DNA from 3 places in the Rahnella sp. CFA14(1/10) genome. Region 3 is predicted to be linked to each of the others. Evidence: predicted binding sites of a transcription regulator. Region 3 holds the regulator's gene; each other region holds the start of a gene.
The links. The regulator CRP, encoded in region 3, controls carbon source genes, mostly activating them, when cyclic AMP is high. The targets are predictions, from matches to a motif close to ATGTGANNNNNNTCACAT.

Region 1 (6,567 bases), on a different contig from region 3:
AATGCTGGACGGTAGATGATGTGCGGTACATGGCAAATCTCGATTTCGCTTCCAGCGGCACACTGCGCCAGGTTTTAGAACATCAGTAATCCCTTCTTTATGTAAAAAAGCGTATGCATCATGTTGGACGGCAATGAATTTCATCGCCGTTCAACATGTACCCTACAATTACGCAACAACATGTTGTGCTAGACTTTGGCATTCCTGCGGCAACACATAATTTTTAAGCCGCGATCGTTGCATAACTATGCTGTGGAAGTTACCATCTGCGGCATCAATGGCTATTCACTATTTGCGCATGAGTATTCAACTAAATAGCATCAACTGCTTCTACGGCGTGCATCAGGCGCTTTTTGACATTCAGCTGGACTGCCCCGCCGGTGAAACTCTGGTTTTACTCGGGCCAAGTGGTGCAGGCAAAAGCTCCCTGTTGCGGGTTCTGAACCTGCTGGAAATGCCGCGTTCGGGTACATTGCAGATCGCCGGTAACACCTTCGATTTCACCCGCAAGCCGGATGAAAAAGCCGTTCGCGAATTGCGTCAGAATGTCGGCATGGTCTTCCAGCAATACAATCTGTGGCCACACCGCACCGTGCTCGACAACTTACTGGAAGCCCCGATACGTGTACTGGGGCTGACAAAAGAGGTCGCGATGCAACGTGCCCAGAAATTGCTGACCCGTCTGCGTCTGACCGATTACGCCGATCGTTTTCCGTTGCATCTTTCCGGTGGCCAGCAACAGCGTGTGGCTATTGCCCGTGCGCTGATGATGGAGCCTCAGGTTCTGCTGTTTGATGAACCGACCGCCGCGCTTGACCCGGAAATCACCGCCCAGATCGTCAGCATTATTCGCGAACTGGCCGGTACCGGCATTACTCAGGTTATCGTGACCCACGAAGTTGAAGTTGCGCGTAAAACCGCCAGCCGCGTGGTGTACATGGAAAATGGCCGCATTGTCGAGCAAGGCGATGCCTCCGTTTTCGCACAGCCGCAAACCAAAGAGTTTGCCAGCTACCTTTCCCACTAAACGGTCTTTCTATCAATATATTGATTGATGTTTCTACGGAGTTTGCGATGAAAAAATTAGTAATTGCCGCGGTTCTGGCTACCGTCAGTTTGTCTGCCAGCGCTGCTGATACCATCCGTTTCGCGATGGAAGCGTCTTATCCTCCGTTTGAGTTTGTAGACTCCAGCAATCAGATCCAGGGCTTTGACGTCGATCTGGCTAATGCCATGTGTAAAGAGATGCAGGCGACCTGTACGTTCACTAATCAGGCATTCGACAGCCTGATCCCAAGCCTGAAGTTCCGCCGTTTTGACGCGGTCATTTCCGGCATGGACATCACGCCTGAACGTCAGAAACAAGTGGCTTTCACCAACCCGTACTATGACAACTCTGCGATTTTCATCGCCCATTCTGGTCAGTTCACTGACGTTGCAGCACTCAAAGGCAAACGTGTCGGTATGCAAAACGGCACGACTCATCAGAAATACCTGATGGATAAGCACCCTGAAATCACTGCTGTTCCTTACGACAGCTATCAGAATGCCGTGCTGGATCTGAAAAATGGTCGTCTGGACGCCGTATTTGGTGACACCGCCGTGGTGAACGAATGGCTGAAACAAAACAAAAATCTGGCCGCTGTGGGTGACAAAATCACTGACCCGACCTACTTCGGTACCGGCCTGGGTGTTGCGGTTCGTCAGAACAATACGGAATTGCTGACTAAACTGAATGATGCTCTGGCAAAAGTGAAAGCAGACGGCACTTACAAGACGCTGTATTCAAAATGGTTCCAGCAATAAGTTTGCCTATCAATGACTGAATTCCAACCTTTAGCAAGCGCCGCCGGGATGACCGTCGGCCTTGCCGTTTGTGCGCTGATCCTCGGCCTGGTGCTGGCGATGATCTTCGCCGTCTGGGAATCCGCGCCGTGGAAGCCGCTTAGCTGGCTCGGCACCGCGTGGGTAACCGTGCTGCGCGGTCTGCCGGAAATCCTGGTGGTGCTGTTCATCTATTTTGGTTCCTCGCAACTGCTGATGGTGCTGGCTGACGGCTTTAATATCAATCTCGGCCTGTTCGCTATTCCGGTCAAACTGCCCATTGAGAACTTCGAAGTTAGCCCGTTTGTGTGCGGGGTGATCGCGCTTTCTTTGCTGTATTCGGCTTACGCTTCACAGACTCTGCGCGGTGCACTGAAAGCCGTACCGCAAGGACAATGGGAATCCGGTCAGGTACTGGGCATGAAAAAATCGGCGATTTTCTTCCGTCTGATCATGCCGCAGATGTGGCGCCATGCGTTGCCGGGGCTGAGTAATCAGTGGCTGGTTCTGCTTAAAGATACCGCGCTGGTGTCGCTTATCAGCGTCAATGATCTGATGCTGCAAACCAAAAGCATTGCCACCCGCACGCAGGAGCCGTTTACCTGGTATGTGATTGCGGCGTGTATTTATCTGCTTGTCACCCTGTTCAGCCAGTTCGTGATTAAACGCATCGAACTGCGTACCACACGCTTTGAACGGAGTGCTTCCTGATGTGGGAATATTTACCTGAAGTTCTGAAAGGTTTGCACACCAGCCTGACGCTGACCGTGGCTGCGCTGCTTGTGGCGCTGCTGCTGGCGATGATTTTCACCGTTATGCTGACGCTGAAAGTGCAGATTGCCAGCCAGATCGTCAAAGGTTACATCACGCTGTTTACCGGTACACCGTTGCTTGTGCAAATCTTCCTGATTTACTACGGCCCCGGTCAGTTTCCGTCGATCCGGGAGATTCCCTGGTTATGGGAGGTGCTGTCGCAGCCGTGGCTTTGTGCGATGTTTGCGCTGGCGCTGAACAGCGCGGCGTATACCACACAGCTGTTTACGGGTGCGGTACGTGCCATTCCGTCTGGTCAGTGGCAATCCTGCGAAGCGCTGGGCATGTCTAAACCACAGACCCTGCGCATTCTGTTGCCTTATGCCTTTAAGCGCGCATTGTCGTCATATTCTAACGAAGTGGTGCTGGTGTTTAAAAGTACCTCGCTGGCCTACACCATTACGCTGATGGATGTGATGGGCCACAGTCAGCTGATGTACGGGCGGACCTATGACGTGATGGTGTTCGGTGCCGCAGGGGTGGTTTATCTTTGTGTGAACGGGTTGCTGACCCTGATGATGCGCCTGATTGAGCGTCGCGCCCTGGCGTTTGAACGTCGCAACTGATACTGATAGCCAGATAGCACTCTGCAGGGACGAGAAATCGTCCCTTTTTTGTGTCTGAAAACCAGCCTCATTCCATTTTTATAGTTTTTTAATCAATTTTATTGCATATAAATTCATTTAGTGGCACTTTATCAGACGGTCTCACTTCCTGCCAGTTGCCAGATTAGAGTAATAAAATCAGTAAACTGTACCAAGAAGGGAATGTCATTTTTTAAACAGGAACGTATTGCATGAAAAAGCTGATCCTCGCTGCCCTCTTGTCTGCCAGTGCTTTTGCTGCCACCGGCGCTGATACTCTTCGTTTCGGCACTTCCGCCACGTATCCGCCGTTTGAATCGATCGGAGCTGATAACCAGATTATTGGTTTTGATATCGATCTGGCGAAAGCGCTGTGCAAGCAAATGCAGGAAACCTGTACTTTCACCAATCAGCCGTTTGATGGTCTGATCCCGGCACTGAAATTCCGTCGTTTCGATGTGATTATTTCCGGTATGGATATCACCGAAGAGCGCAGCAAACAGGTGACGTTCACCCAGCCTTACTATGCCAACACCGCGATGATCATCGGGCCGAAAGGCAAGTTCGCTTCTGTTGCAGACCTGAAAGGTAAACGCGTCGGCCTGGAGAATGGCACCACACACCAGAAATACCTGATGGAAAAGCATCCTGAAATCACCACGGTCGGCTACGACAGCTATCAGAACGCGATTCTGGATCTCAAGAGTGGTCGTCTGGACGGACTGTTAGGGGATACCGCGGTCCTGAACGGCTGGCTGAAATCCAATCCGAACCTGGGTGAAGTCGGTGAACTGATTAAAGATCCGCAATACTTTGGTACCGGCGTTGGTATGGCAGTGCGCCCTGATAATCAGGCACTGCTGGCGAAGCTAAACACGGCACTTGAAGAAATTAAAGCCAACGGCGAATTCCAAAAGATCAATGACAAGTGGTTCCCGGCTCACTGATTCCCGCTTAAATCTCTTTTAACAGTCGTCTGAAAAGGCGGCTGTTATGCGTAATATCTCCCAAATATGCAACGAAGCAGAACTTATTACATCTAAAAAGTGATATTCGTCACACTACATTCATGGAATGACTTTTACACTGTTCAACCGTAATCACTGCGAGATCGAATGTTTATGCACGCACGTTTTCACACCGCCTTTGCGGCACTCCCTGAAAATTTATCCTCCGCCCTTGAGCCGTTTCTGCGACATGATGACTTCCCGGCAATGCTCACTGCGGCTGACGTTGCGCAGATAAAACAGGCGACCGGGCTGGACGATGGCGCGCTGGCATTTGCTCTGTTGCCTCTGGCCGCGGCCTGCTCCGTTACACCTATCTCTCATTTTAATGTGGGCGCAGTGGCGCGCGGCACGTCGGGTAACCTGTATTTCGGTGCCAATATGGAGTTTGCCGGTGCCCCCATGCAACAGACAGTGCATGCAGAACAGTCAGCGGTAACCCACGCCTGGTTGCGCGGTGAAACCCGTCTGGTGTCGATTACCGTGAATTACACCCCCTGCGGCCATTGCCGCCAGTTTATGAATGAGCTGGCCAGCGGCACGGCACTGGATATTCATCTGCCCGATCGTGATGTGGCAACACTTGGCGATTATTTGCCGCACTCCTTTGGCCCGAAAGATCTGGACATCACGACCCTGCTGATGGACCAGGTAAACCACGGTTATACACTGAAAGATGCTGACTCCCTGGCACTTATTGCGCTGGATGCCTGCAATCAAAGTCATGCACCTTACAGTAAGTCACACAGCGGTGTGGCGCTGGAAACGCACAACGGTAAGCAGTTCGGGGGACGTTATGCCGAAAATGCCGCGTTCAACCCGGGCCTTCCTCCGTTGCAAGCCGCGTTAATCCTGCTGAATATGTCAGGGGAAGATTGCCACAACGTTCGCCGGGCAATACTGGTTGAACAAAAAGAAGCGTTGATCACTCAAAACGATGCTACGCGTGCCACCTTAACAGCGCTGGGCTGCGAAGATATCACCACGCTGACCTGCTGATAATGTGAGCCGGTTAACACTAAAGGCTCCGTTTCCGGAGTCTTTAGTTACATAACATTTTCATTACATTTGTCATTTGTAATACTTATTTCCTCTCTGTTACCCTCACCGCTCCGAAATATAAAAAACAACATTCTGACAACCGGAAGAGTAAAACGATGGAACTTGAATACGAAAGTAAACGCCCCCTGTACATTCCTCACGCTGGCCCGATCCTGTTAGAGTTTCCGTTACTGAATAAAGGCAGCGCTTTTACTGAAGAAGAGCGCAGTAACTTTAACCTTCATGGTTTGCTGCCTGAAGCAGTAGAGACCATCGAAGAACAGGCTGACCGTGCCTACCGCCAGTTTCAGAATTTCAAAACCGATATTGATAAACACATCTATCTGAGAAATATTCAGGACACCAATGAGACGTTGTTTTACCGTCTGCTGGACAGTCATCTCAGCGAAATGATGCCGGTGATTTATACACCGACGGTCGGCGAAGCCTGTGAGCACTTTTCCGATATTTACCGCCGCGCCCGTGGCCTGTTTATCTCTTATCCGAACCGCGCCCACATCGACGACATGCTGCAAAACGCCACCAAGCAACACGTTAAAGTTGTGGTGGTGACCGATGGCGAACGCATTCTCGGCCTGGGTGACCAGGGTATCGGCGGCATGGGCATTCCTATCGGTAAGCTTTCTCTGTACACCGCCTGTGGTGGCATCAGCCCGGCGTATACCTTGCCGGTGGTACTCGACGCCGGCACTAACAATCCGCAATTACTGAATGACCCGCTGTACATGGGCTGGCGTCATCCGCGCATTACCGGCGAAGAATATGAAGCGTTCGTTGATCAGTTCATCCAGGCGGTAAAAATCCGCTGGCCGAACGTGCTGTTGCAGTTTGAAGATTTCGCACAGAAAAATGCCATGCCGATCCTCGAACGCTACCGTGATGAGCTGTGCTGCTTTAACGACGATATTCAGGGCACAGCTTCCGTGGCCTTGGGCAGCCTGATCGCCGCCAGTAAAGCCGCCGGTGGCAAACTGAGCGATCAGACCGTCACCTTCCTCGGCGCTGGCTCTGCCGGTTGTGGTATCGCAGAACAAATCGTTGCGCAGATGAAATCTGAAGGTCTGAGCGAAGAAGAAGCCCGTGCAAAGGTCTTTATGGTCGACCGCTTTGGCTTACTGACCGACAAACTGCCTAACCTGCTGGATTTCCAGAGTAAACTGGTACAAAAAAGCAGCGCGCTGGCCAGCTGGGGCATGGAAAGCGACAGTGTCTCCCTGCTTGATGTGGTGCGTAACGCCAAGCCAACGGTACTGATCGGGGTTTCCGGCCAGCCAGGC
Region 2 (6,567 bases), on a different contig from region 3:
CGTAGGCATCGTTAACTTTTTTGAAGTTATCCAGATCCAGATAAATCAACCCGACTTTGTTTTCACCACGATCGAGAAGTGCTCTGGCAAGGGATTCCTGCAAGGCATTACGGTTAGCGAAACCGGTGACCAGATCGGTGTTTGCCAGCACGCGTAAACGCTCCTGCGCCTTACGTTCGTCTGTGATGTCAGAGCCGGAGCAAATCAAATATTTTTGTTGTTTACCGCTGCCGCTGTGGACGAATTTATTACGAAACAGGAACAGGCGCTGGCCCTTGACGGTGTTGATCCAGCGTTCCACTTCGTAAGACTGCTGATGCTGGAAAAAACCCGTGATGTTCTGGCGTGAAGCCAGACCTTCTTCCATGGACATGAATAAGTCATAGGCGCTTCGCCCGATAACATCTTCTTCGCGCAGGCCGGTATATTCCTCACTCAGACGGTTAAAACGGTGGACTTTGCCTTCCTGATCGATAATGACAATCACGGAATTGGCTTCGGAAACCACCTGTTCAGCAAAGGTCAGACCGACTTCAAGATCATGGGCGACAGACGCGGTGTCCTGATAGGCGGAGGCCGTACCGGCCCAGGCTTTGCTGTCGGTTTTGCGCCCGACAAGATACAGACATACAGGTGATCCGAACAGGGTGATATCCAGCGTAAAACTTGAGGTGATTCCGGTCAGTTGCCTTATTTTCCCGGCCTGCCATTGTGTCAGGGGGATAGTAATATTGACGACGCCTTTCTCTGCAGATAACTCAAGGGCATTGCTGTCTGAACCCAGTCGCCAATAAGGGCGTGGTGTACCAAAATGCAGGTACAGAAGGGAAGCATCTTGAGAGTCGGCCATGAATGTTTCTCCGCAAAGAACGCTATACGCCGCCAGTGTGGCGACAGGCGACAGTCAGCACAGACGGAGCTTACTCTGTTCAGCTCACCCGCAACACGCCATAAAAAACGGATAGGCGCGGAATGGCGTAACACATTGAATTAAAGGTTAGCAACTGTCGGTTATATATCCAGTAACCGGACAGATATTACTGCTCAGAACAGGCGGCCTCCGTTGCCGGACTACCGCCTGAAAGAGGAAGCTTTGCGATTGTGTTCCGGGCCCGGTTACAGGCCCGGAAAGTTATTTCAGCAGGAAACTGGTTTTTTTCACATCCTGCGAATCTAACCCCACAAATACATTGAATTTTCCTGGCTCTGAAGCCCATTTCAACTTGTCGTTGTAGAAACGTAAATCTTTTTCGTTGATCGCAAATGTAACGGTTTTTTCTTCACCCGGCTGCAGGTTGATTTTCTCAAAGTTTTTCAACTCCTTAACCGGACGGCTGATCGACGCCGTCACATCCTGCAGGTACATCTGAACGATAGTGGCACCACTGACTTTACCGGTGTTTTTCACCGTCACGCTGGCCGTCAGCGGGTGGCTGGCATCCATCGTCGTGGACGACAAACTCACGTCAGACACACTGAAACGGGTGTAGCTCAGACCATAACCGAACGGGAACAGCGGGCCGTTGGTGATATCAAAATAACGGGTGGTGTATTTATCCGGATGTTGCGGATTAAACGGACGGCCGGTATTGAGCACGCTGTTATACAAAGGAATTTGCCCGACAGAGCGCGGGAAGGTCATCGGCAGTTTGCCTGACGGATTGTAATCACCAAACAGAACGTCGGCAATCGCATGTCCCCCTTCGGTGCCGCTGAACCAGGTTTCCAGCATAGCGTCAGAAATTTCGTTTTCCCACGTCAGGGTCAGAGGGCGGCCATTCATTAACACGATAACCAGCGGCTTACCGGTGGCTTTCAATGCCTTGAGCAGGTCCCGCTGGCTTTGAGGAATGTTGATATCTGAACGACTGGACGCTTCGTGTGCCATGCCTTGTGCTTCACCGACGACGGCGACCACAACGTCAGCTTTTTCGGCCGTTTTCACCGCTTCGTCAATCATATCCTGCGGTTTGCGCGGATCGTTGATTACCTGTTTCTCGTAAGAGTTCAGAAAATCGACCATAGCCTGATCGTTAGTGACGTTGGCTCCCCGGGCATACAGGATGGTGCCTTTATCGCCGAGTACATCTTTCATGCCTTGCAATACCGTCACAGCCTGCGCCGCTTTACCGGCTGCAGACCAGCTGCCCATTACGTCACGTTTGCTGTCAGCCAGGGCGCCAACGACGGCAATCGTGCCTTTTTTCTGTAACGGCAACGTTTGATTGTTATTTTTCAGCAGTACCAGCGACGTTCGCGCCACTTCGCGTGCCTCCTGGCGATGCAGACGGCTCTCGGCATTGGTGTCCGCCGGGTCGCTCGACTGCGGGCCTAAATGACGATATTCATCGACAAACAGCCCCATATCCCATTTTGCGGCCAGAACATCGCGAACGGCGCGATCAATATCTTTTTGGCTGACCAGACCGTCGGCGAGTAAGCCTTTCAGGTATTTACCGTACATATTGTCGGCCATGTCCATATCGACACCGGCTTTCAGCGCCATCGCGGCAGCCTGACGATCATCTTCGGCCACGCCGTGTTTGACCAGCCCGCCAATAGCCCCGTGATCACTGACGGTCAGGCCCCTGAACTGCCAGTCGTCGCGCAGAATATCTTTCAGTAACCAGGTATTCGAGGTGGCGGGAATGCCGTTAACGCTGTTGAGCGCCACCATTACACCGCCGGCACCGGCATCCACTGCCGCTTTATACGGCGGCATGTAATCATTGAACATGCGGGTCAGGCTCATATCGACGGTGTTGTATTCACGACCGCCTTCGACAGCACCGTACAACGCATAGTGCTTGACGTTTGCCATGACGGCATCAGGAGCAGACGGATCTTTGCCCTGATAACCGGTAACCATTTCATGCGCGAGGCGCGAGGTCAGATAGGTATCTTCGCCGAAACCTTCTGAGACACGCCCCCAGCGCGGATCACGGGTAATATCGACCATCGGTGAGAACGTCATGTTCAGGCCATCGGCTGCCGTTTCCAGTGCCGAAATGCGTGCGCTGGTGGCAACTGCCTGCATGTCCCAACTCGCCGCCAGACCGAGGCTGATAGGAAAAATGGTGCGCTGACCATGCACCACATCATAGGCATAAAACGGTGGGATTTTCAGGCGGCTGTACTGCACCTGATCCTGCATACGGCGAATATCAGGTTTCGTTACAGTATTAAACACGCCACCGACTTTACCGGCGCGGATGTCAGCCATAATCGCTTCTTTTTGGTACTCAGGCCCCACAGTGACCAGATTCAGCTGACCGATTTTTTCATCAAGGGTCATTTTTTTCATCAGGTCAGCAATGAACGCGTTGCGTTCTTTCACCTGATCCTGAGGTATGCCCGTTGTTTCAACGGCGAGAGAAGAAGCAGAACTTACCAGTAACACTAACGCGCCAAGCATGTGATGCGTATTCATCGGAATTCCTTCAGCCATAAACAGGGGAGCTAAATCAGAGAAAATTCAGCAGCCTGAAGCAAACAAAGCAATGATCATTCTAAGAAAAGTATAGAGTGAGAATCTAATACGTCCGTTCAACTATTAGCAATGAATAGTTTAGACGCCAACACAATATCTTTTTACCTTTCGGGACATCCCGCAATTTACAGGTAATCAGAATGATAGATACAAAAAGACCTTTGATGCATCACGCAAATTTTTATATTTAGGATTACATGACATCTGGCTGAACAAATAAGCATCAAAAGTCTGGCGGGGGAAGCGCGTGGATAATACAAAAGGGCAGCACATACGGCTCTGCCCTTTAATATTCAGGAATATCCGCTAAGGACATCAGACTAATAGTAGTAAGACATATCGGTCGGGGTTTTACTCATGACATCAAAGAAAACGTCTTTGGTGTTTGCCCAGAACTGCGCGATGGCAACGGCGTTGTAGCTCATGCCCATCAGGCTCATGACAAAAAAACAGGTCACGGTCAGACCGATACCGCTGCAAACGAATGCCATGGTATTGCGGCTGGACTGGCGACAAACAATATTAAGCTGGCTGGTGCAGAACATCAAAAAGGCGCTCAGCAATTCCCAGCGCATCATTAAAATCCCGGCAGTTAATGTACCCATCGATAAAATCCTTACTCACTACAGCCGCTTGCACGAAGCCAAAAAACAGCCGGAGGACTGCTACAACAGGCGGGCAATGGGCTTTACTGAAGAAATGGTGAATTACAATTATGTGACGACGGTCACATTATATCACCGGATTTTATTTTTGAGTAAAAAATGTGCGCTAATGAAAAATAGGCATAACACATCAACTTATTTTGATGATGTGTTATGAAAGCGGCTAAATCGCGATGTCTGCCGACGGGATAATTACGCGCCGTAGCCCATGACTTGTAACAGATGCTGAGCCTGCTGTACCGCTTCCTGCCGGTGTGCGACGCCCAGTTTCTGGTAGAGATTACGGATATGCGTTTTGATCGTCGTCGAGGCTACATCCAGCTCACCGGCAATCTGGTCATTACTGTAGCCGGAGTAAATCAGCCCCAGAACCTGCCATTCGCGCTGAGTCAGCGGGCTGGTGCGGATAAGTTCCGGCACCTGCGGATGGGTCAGTAGTTTGTTCACAAAGCCTTCGTCGAAATGGGCAAACTTATGGCGGTGATGCTGGTTAATTTCGCGCAAAATCTGTTGGGCGCGACGCTGTTCCAGCTCCGGCAACAGATTAAGCTGGATCAGCTGGCGCAGTTGTTGCGCCATCATTTCCCCTTCAATGACGAAATGGCTGATAAAACCGGTGCGGTTCGCCAGTGACAGCGCTTCGATCAATACCTTTTGGGCGTCACTTCTGCGCCCGGTTTGCCAGTAAAGTAAGTTACTCAGCAGTAAATTGCGGTTGAGATCGCTGGTCAGGCGCAGCTGCCGGGCATTCAGATTCAGTTCATCCAGCACCACTTCTGCTTCATCAAACTTTTCCAGCAAAATTTGTACACGGGCGATGTTGCGCCACTGACCTTGCTGAAAATGGTTATCCGCCATATCCGGTTTACGCGCCTGTTGCAGCCACTGACGTGCCGCGTTTTTATCGCCAATCATCTGCCAGTAAATCACACGTGGCTTATCGGTATTGGTCAGCCAGTCGATGTGATACTGACCCGTTTTCAGCAACGCTTCACAGCGCTGCAAATGGTGATGGGCATTGTCGAGCTGGCCGCGTGCCAGCGAACATTTCGCCAGCATCGCCAGACATTGCAACTGCTGCTGTGGCTGGAAGTTGGTCAGCACATTAAGCCCTTCACGCGCGGCTTCTTCCGCATCATCGAGCCGCGACCACGACCACAAAAGTTGTGAACGTAAACGCAGTAAAAATTCGTGCATCGGCAATTGTTCCAGATGCTGTTCGCGTACCAGTTCAAAAGCGCGATCCTGCATCTCAAACGCGGCCTGCAAAAAACCCTGAGCAATCAGGATCTCACTCTGTTGCAGCAGCGCCCATAAAGCGTAGTGATAGGCTTCGTAACGGCGTGCGATTTGTTCGGTCTGTTGCATCAGCGGCAGTGCGCGGGTGAGATCCCCTTTGCAGTGCTGGATTTCACCGGTGACGGATGTCGCCACAATGCGGCTGTAATAGCTTTCATAAGGCAGATAACGCAGGGCCTCAGCGGCCAGTTTTTCCGCTTCATCCTGTCGTCCGTCGTTGATGGCCACCTGTGCACGCAGCGCATCAAACTCGGCTGCCTGCGCCTGTTCCATCACAATATTACGCTGTTTCATTTCGTTTTCAGCGCGAGCCAGCAGCACGTCGACTTCAGCATAACGGTGCTGGCTTTGTGCCAGCCATGCCTGTAACAGCACCAGCTTAGGATTCTGAATCAGCCGGTCGTAAGGCAGGGCGGCCAGACATTCTTCCAGCAACGCCAGTTCGCTTTGATTAAACAGCGCCCAGGCGTGTTGCAGCAGAATATCGCGCAGCAGATGAGTGTCTTCGGCACCCAGCGCATGATGAATCGCTTCGGCAGGGAAACCTTGTGCCAGCCAGCCTTCGGCGGCAGCGCGATGAATAGCGGGCAGCTCAGACGCCAGTTCCCACTGACAGCGCTGCCGCAGGAAGGTGGCAAACAGCGGGTGGAAGTTAAACCATTCGCCGCTGTCATCCATGCGATTAATGAATAACCCCTGGCGCTCCAGCTCCTCCAGACGTTGCTGACCATTTTCACTGCCGGTCAGGCGCACAATCAGCGCATCGTTCATCGAGCGCAACAGCGAGCAGCGCAGGAGAAAATCACGCGTCGGTGCATCAACGCGATTCAGAACTTCATCCACCAGATATTCAGAAAGATGGCTGGCATTCAACCCGGCCAGCTTACGTGCGGACTGCTGGGTCGAATGCTGGGAAGAGTGCGAAGACTGCCGTGCCGATAGGGCAATCAGTTGCAACGCGGTGGCCCATCCTGCGACTTCGTCACATAACCGGCTACTGTCCGCCTGCTCAATCGGGTCTTTCAGCCGGTTATCGAAAAATTGCTGTGTTTCCGGATGCGTAAAGGCCAGATGCGAAGCGTTGAGCTCCAGCAGTTGCTCGCGTACACGCAT
Region 3 (6,567 bases):
AACGGATCGGTTTTGGCGGCGGCGCACCGGTTTCCAGTTTTTCATAGGCAGACGTTGCAATCTTCCACGCCAGCCACAGCAGATACAGGCTACCGGCGATTTTGAGAAACAGGTGTAACGCAGGATAAATCGTGATGAGACCGCCGACACCAAAGGCCACCAGCAGCAAAATACTTTGCATACCAAGCATAATGCCGACCATCAGCCAAAGTGAACGGAAGAACCCAAAGTTAGCGCCAGACGTGGTGAGTAACATATTGTTCGGGCCGGGGGTAATGGCGGCGACCCATAAAAATCCAAGCATCGATAAAAATAAACCAGGTTCCATTTAATTTGGGTTCTCCGACCCGAAAGATGTGCGATAGCATTGAAGCTAACAGCGTGATATTGATCGCACAAGAGCCTCTTAAGAGAAATTTATTCATCTTATGGTTGAAACCTTTCGCCCCTTACGCGGGGCCAGTAATCCGCACATCCAGACGCTACTCCCGCGACTGATAAGACGGCATGCAACACTTAAACCTCACTGGCAAAGGCTGGATACGCCGGACGGCGATTTTCTGGATTTAGCCTGGAGTGAAGATCCGGCACAGGCGCGACATAAACCTCGCATGATCCTGTTTCACGGCCTGGAAGGCAGCTTTTACAGCCCGTATGCGCACGGCTTATTGCAGGCGTGGAAAGACAAAGGCTGGCTTGGTGTGGTCATGCATTTCCGCGGATGCGGCGGTGAACCTAATAAGCTGCTGCGTATTTATCATTCCGGTGAAACCGAAGATGCCCGCTTTTTCATTCACTGGCTCAATGAGACCTATGGCGAAGTCCCGACCGGCGCGGTAGGTGTGTCACTCGGCGGCAATATGTTGACGTGTTATCTCGGGCAGGAAGGCGAAAATTGTACGTTGAGCGCCGCCGTGGTGGTCTCCGCACCGCTGATGCTGGAACCTTGCGCTTACCGGCTGGAACGCGGTTCATCACGGATTTATCAGCACTATCTGCTCGGTCAGCTCAAAGGCAATGCCTCGCGTAAGCTGGCAAAATACCCTGGGACATTGCCCGTCACGCTGGCGCAACTGAAAGCCATGCGTCGTCTTCGTGAATTTGACGATGCTATTACCTCAAAAGCGCACGGATTTACCGACGCGCTGGATTATTACCGCCGGTGCAGCGGTCTGCCGTTACTGGCACAGGTCAGAACCCCCCTGCTGATTATCCACGCCAAAGACGATCCGTTTATGACACCCGACGTCATCCCGAAAGCAGAAGATTTACCGGATTGCGTGGAATATCAGTTAACGGAACATGGCGGACATGTCGGCTTTGTGTCCGGCAGCTTACGTAACCCCCAAATGTGGCTGGAACAACGCATTCCGGCCTGGATCGCCCCCTATTTAGAAAATAAGACTAAGGAAAAAACAGAGTGATTATTCCCTGGCAGGAACTGGATCCTGAACTGCTCACCAGCGTGGTGGAATCCTTCGTATTGCGCGAAGGCACCGATTACGGCGAGCAGGAAAGATCGCTGGAACAAAAAGTCGATGACGTGAAACGTCAGCTGAAAAGCGGTGATATTGTGCTGGTATGGTCAGAGTTGCATGAAACGCTGAATATTATGCCACGCGGTCAGTTCCGCGCCGGGCAGGAAGAAGTGCCGCAGGACGGGTAGAGCCGCTCGAAAGCAGGTTGTGACAACCTGTCACTTCGCGAATAAATATGGTAACAATAGGCTTAATTATGCGCAGCACGGCACTACATTTTCAACCACAGAAAAGACCGCGTCACGCCAGCCTGTATCCCCTTTCTGGAGAAAAGCATTTATGTCAGCCAAACATCCTGTTATTGCCGTTACCGGTTCGAGCGGTGCAGGCACCACGACCACCAGCGTGGCGTTTCGTAAAATATTTCAACAGCTTGGCTTACGCGCTGCGGAGCTGGAAGGCGACAGTTTTCACCATTTCACCCGTCCTGAAATGGATGCGGCGATCCGTAAGGCACGCGATCTCGGGCGCCACATCAGTTATTTCGGGCCGGAAGCCAATGACTTTGGTTTGCTGGAAAAAAGCTTTATCGAATATGGCAAAACCGGCACCGGCCGTTCACGTAAGTATTTGCATACTTATGACGAAGCGGTTCCCTATAATCAGGTGCCGGGCACGTTTACGCCATGGCAGGCGTTGCCGGAACCAACGGATATCTTATTCTATGAAGGCCTGCACGGCGGTGTAGTGACAGACAAAATTGATGTCGCCGCCCAGGTCGATTTGCTGGTCGGCGTTGTGCCTATCGTTAACCTGGAGTGGATCCAGAAACTGGTGCGCGATACCGGGGAGCGTGGCCATTCACGTGAAGCAGTGATGGATTCCGTCGTGCGTTCGATGGATGATTATATCAGCTACATTACGCCGCAGTTTTCCCGCACCCACATCAACTTCCAGCGTGTGCCGACTATCGACACCTCAAACCCGTTCGCAGCAAAAGCCATTCCGTCACTGGATGAAAGCTTTGTGGTGATCCATTTCCAGGGACTGGACGACATCGATTTCCCCTATCTGCTGGCAATGTTGCAGGGGTCATTTATCTCGCACATCAAAACGCTGGTGGTACCAGGTGGGAAAATGGGGCTGGCAATGGAGCTGATCATGGCGCCACTGGTGCAGCGCCTGATGGAAGGTAAGAAAATCGAGTAAACTTTATTCCGCTGCAATCACTTCAAAGCTGTGGGTGATGGTGGCCGCTTTACCCAACATCAGAGACACTGAACAGTATTTTTCGGCAGAAAGGCTGACCGCACGTTCAACAATCTTATCGGTCAGATCCTTACCGGTGACGATAAAATGCAGATTGATATGCGTGAACAGACGCGGCGCTTCTTCGCGGCGTTGTGAAGTCAGCTTCACTTCACAATCACGCACGTCATTACGGCCTTTCTGTAAAATAGATACCACGTCAATTGCACTGCAGCCGCCTGCGGACATCAGTAACATTTCCATCGGGCTTGGGGCTTTATCGCCCGCGTTACCATCCATTGAAATCTGATGACCCGACGCTGACTCACCTAAAAAGGTCAGCCCTTCAACCCATTTGACACGTGCGTGCATGAACTATTCTCCCGGTGAATAAACTTTTAGAAATCTGCTCTCAGAGTACCCTTTAGACCAAAATCTGGCAACGTAACCCGATCGCCATCATGCTGAAGCGAGACAACAGAAGACAGCATCTCAAACCTGTGCTACAAACAAAGCCGAAACATACTTTCCAGTAAATTGCGGTGACGGTTTTTGCGGTTTAAGAACAGAACCCACGGTGTTAACAGCAATAAACAGGCTGTTGCACTCCGACATCCGCTTGCAGCATTTCTGGGGAGTTATATGCTGAAAGGGCGCTTTGGATTTGAAGTGCCATACAGGGAACTCTGAGCCCTGTGATTTTGGGCAGCGATAACAACAGAGGATAATAGCTAATGGTTCTCGGCAAGCCACAAACAGACCCGACTCTTGAATGGTTCCTGTCTCACTGTCATATACATAAGTATCCTTCTAAAAGTACGCTGATTCACCAGGGTGAAAAAGCCGAAACGCTTTACTACATCGTGAAAGGGTCAGTTGCTGTCCTGATTAAAGATGAAGAAGGCAAGGAAATGATACTGTCCTACCTTAACCAAGGTGACTTCATCGGTGAGCTGGGACTCTTCGAAGAAGGTCAGGAACGTAGTGCCTGGGTACGTGCTAAAACTGCCTGTGAAGTGGCTGAAATTTCGTATAAAAAGTTCCGCCAGCTGATTCAGGTTAACCCGGATATTCTGATGCGTCTCTCCGCGCAGATGGCCAACCGTCTGCAAGTGACGTCAGAGAAAGTCGGCAACCTTGCCTTCCTCGACGTAACCGGTCGTATCGCTCAAACGTTGCTCAACCTGGCTAAACAGCCTGATGCAATGACCCATCCGGACGGGATGCAAATCAAGATTACCCGTCAGGAAATTGGCCAAATCGTCGGTTGTTCACGTGAAACAGTCGGACGAATCCTCAAAATGCTGGAAGATCAGAGCCTGATCTCCGCACACGGGAAAACGATTGTCGTTTACGGCACACGTTAATCCCTCGAAAATTGGCGCGGCAGAATACTGTCGCGCCTTTTTTATGGGCTAAGCTTTACCCATGACGTTATGGCGAAAACTGTTTTACCATCCTGAAGTGAATTACGCGCTGCGCCAGACGCTGGTGTTGTGCCTGCCTGTTGGCATTTGCTGGCTGTTTGGCAACTTGCAAATGGGTCTGCTGTTTTCCCTCTGCCCGGCCTGCTGTAACATCGCCGGTCTGGATACCCCGCACAAACGCTTTTTCAAACGTCTGATCGTCGGCGGTTCACTGTTTGCCGTGAGCAGCATTCTGCTGCAACTGATGCTGGAAAACTGGCACGTTCCGCTGCCGCTGATCATGCTATCGCTGGCGTTATTGCTCGGCGTTACCGGTGAAATCAGCCCGTTACATGCGCGCCTGTTACCCGGCGCGCTGGTAGCCACTATTTTCACACTGAGTATGGTCGGCGTGCGCCCGATGTGGCAGGCACCGGTGCTGTTCGCAGCAGGCACAGCCTGGTACGGGGTGTTTAACTGGGTGTGGTTTCGTATTTCGCAAGAACAGCCTATGCGCGAAACGCTCAGCCAGCTTTATCTGCAACTCGCGGATTATTTCGAGGCCAAGTACAGTCTGCTGACGCAACATACCGATCCCGAGACGGCGTTGCCGCCATTACTTACCCGTCAGCAGCAGGTTATCGACCTGATTGCCCTGCTTTATCAGCAATTACACATGCTGCCACAACACGGACATCATCATCACCATAAGCGACTGTTTCAGCTTTTTCAGGTTGCTCTCGATTTGCAGGAGCACATTACCGTCAGCCTGCATCAGCCGGAGGAAGTACAGAAACTGGTTGAGGAAAGCCATGCAGAAGCGGTAATCCGCCGCAATGCGCAGGTGATTTCCACCCGTCTTCGGGTGATTGCCGGCGATATTCTTTATCACCGTTTATCTGAGCGCTTTACCATGGCCAATGAGCTGGCTGCGCTGGAGAAAATCGCCGCGCGTAACCCGGACAATCCGGTTGGCCAGTTTTGTTATTACCATTTCAGCCGCATTGCGCGCCTGCTGCGGACCCAGCGCCCGTTATACCGGCGCGATCTGATGAGCACCCAGCCACGGCTGCCCTTCTGGACTGCGCTAAAAAGCTATCTTTCTTTCAAATCCGTGGCCCTGCGTAATGCCGCGCGTCTGGGCATTATTTTGGCGATTGGCAGCAGCCTGGGGCTGTTCTTCAATTTGCCCAAACCGTACTGGATTTTGCTGACTATCATGCTGGTCAGCCAGAACGGCTATAACGCCACTCGGGTCAGGATCCAGCACCGTGCGCTCGGTACGCTGGCAGGTTTGCTGATTGCTTCAGGATTGTTAAAACTGGCGCTACCGGAAAGCACCACGCTGCTGTGCATGCTGCTGATCACCTTGTTGTCCTATACGGTTTTACGCAAAAATTACGGGCTGGCGATGGTCGGCATGACGGTGACGGCAGTGTATACCCTGCAACTACTGGCGATGAACGGTGTGCATTTTCTGATACCACGACTGGTCGATACGCTGCTCGGCTGTGCGCTGGCCTTCGGTGGCACCCTCTGGCTATGGCCGCAATGGCAAAGCGGTTTGCTGCGCCAGAACGCGCATCAGGCGCTGGAAACGTATCAGGACGCTATCCGTCTGCTGCTTGAGGAAAACCCCGACACCGCAAAACTGGCGTATACCCGTATGCAGGTCAATCAGGCGCACAATAAGCTGTTCACTTCTTTAAACCAGGCGATGCAGGAGCCCGGCTTTAACTCGCATTATCTGGCAGACATGCGGTTATGGGTGACACACAGCCAGTTTGTGGTCGAACATATCAACGCGATGACAATCCTCGCACGCGAACATTATATGTTGCCGGAAAAACTGGCGACGGAATATTTGCAGACCTGCGAAATCGCACTGCAAAGCTGCCAGCAACGACTGCTCTATGACGGGCCGGGCAGCGAGAATAATCTGTTTAATGCGCCGGAACTTCATCCGGATATGCCGCTGACCGAAATGGAACGCCACCTGCGGCGCGTGATTTCACATCTCAGCGTAATGCATACGATCTCGTCACTGGCGTGGAAGCAACGACCACATCATGGGATCTGGCTGACGCGGCGGGCGTGAAGGGGGAGACCCCTTTCAAATCCCCCTTTTTACTGGCTTGCAGCCAGACTGCTTTTTGAAATGGAGAAACTTTCGGCTTTTCAATTGCCGTGATCGCTTAACTCACCGCGCCGAAACCGACCAAAGAGGGCTAGTCATAGCCCTCTTTGGTCGGTTTCGGCGCAAGAGACCATGTGATAAATGTTAGTGGGAAACCGAAATTTTCTCGATCAAGCGTTTAAAGACGGGGCCGTGGGGATCACCCCCCACAAACTTTCCCCACCGCCTTCTCAAACCTTTCCATCCCTTCGCTGATGTCAGCGAAATCAATCACCAGTGAAGGCGCAAACCGCATCAC

Region 1: cdd (cytidine deaminase) is a predicted target of CRP. The motif match lies at 4,266-4,283, and genes of this name have one in related genera.
Region 2: EVX52_RS15420 (YjcB family protein) is a predicted target of CRP. The motif match lies at 4,206-4,223, and genes of this name have one in related genera.

What each region holds. Positions count from the first base shown of each region.
Region 1 covers NZ_SEWS01000004.1:304,862-311,428, forward strand. Annotated here, with positions in the region: gene EVX52_RS10355 (lipoprotein) at 1-89, shown strand, start outside; gene artP (arginine ABC transporter ATP-binding protein ArtP) at 299-1,027, shown strand; gene artJ (arginine ABC transporter substrate-binding protein) at 1,075-1,806, shown strand; gene artQ (arginine ABC transporter permease ArtQ) at 1,819-2,535, shown strand; gene artM (arginine ABC transporter permease ArtM) at 2,535-3,203, shown strand; gene EVX52_RS10380 (arginine ABC transporter substrate-binding protein) at 3,434-4,168, shown strand; gene cdd (cytidine deaminase) at 4,343-5,227, shown strand; gene EVX52_RS10390 (NAD-dependent malic enzyme) at 5,386-6,567, shown strand, end outside.
Region 2 covers NZ_SEWS01000007.1:164,094-170,660, reverse strand. Annotated here, with positions in the region: gene pdeR (cyclic di-GMP phosphodiesterase) at 1-850, opposite strand, end outside; gene bglX (beta-glucosidase BglX) at 1,133-3,430, opposite strand; gene EVX52_RS15420 (YjcB family protein) at 3,811-4,095, opposite strand; gene malT (HTH-type transcriptional regulator MalT) at 4,348-6,567, opposite strand, start outside.
Region 3 covers NZ_SEWS01000006.1:12,927-19,493, forward strand. Annotated here, with positions in the region: gene EVX52_RS13060 (LysE family translocator) at 1-328, opposite strand, end outside; gene EVX52_RS13065 (hydrolase) at 429-1,424, shown strand; gene EVX52_RS13070 (YheU family protein) at 1,421-1,666, shown strand; gene EVX52_RS13075 (phosphoribulokinase) at 1,818-2,687, shown strand; gene EVX52_RS13080 (OsmC family protein) at 2,691-3,098, opposite strand; gene crp (cAMP-activated global transcriptional regulator CRP) at 3,461-4,093, shown strand; gene EVX52_RS13090 (YccS/YhfK family putative transporter) at 4,155-6,230, shown strand; gene EVX52_RS13095 (aspartate aminotransferase family protein) at 6,469-6,567, opposite strand, start outside.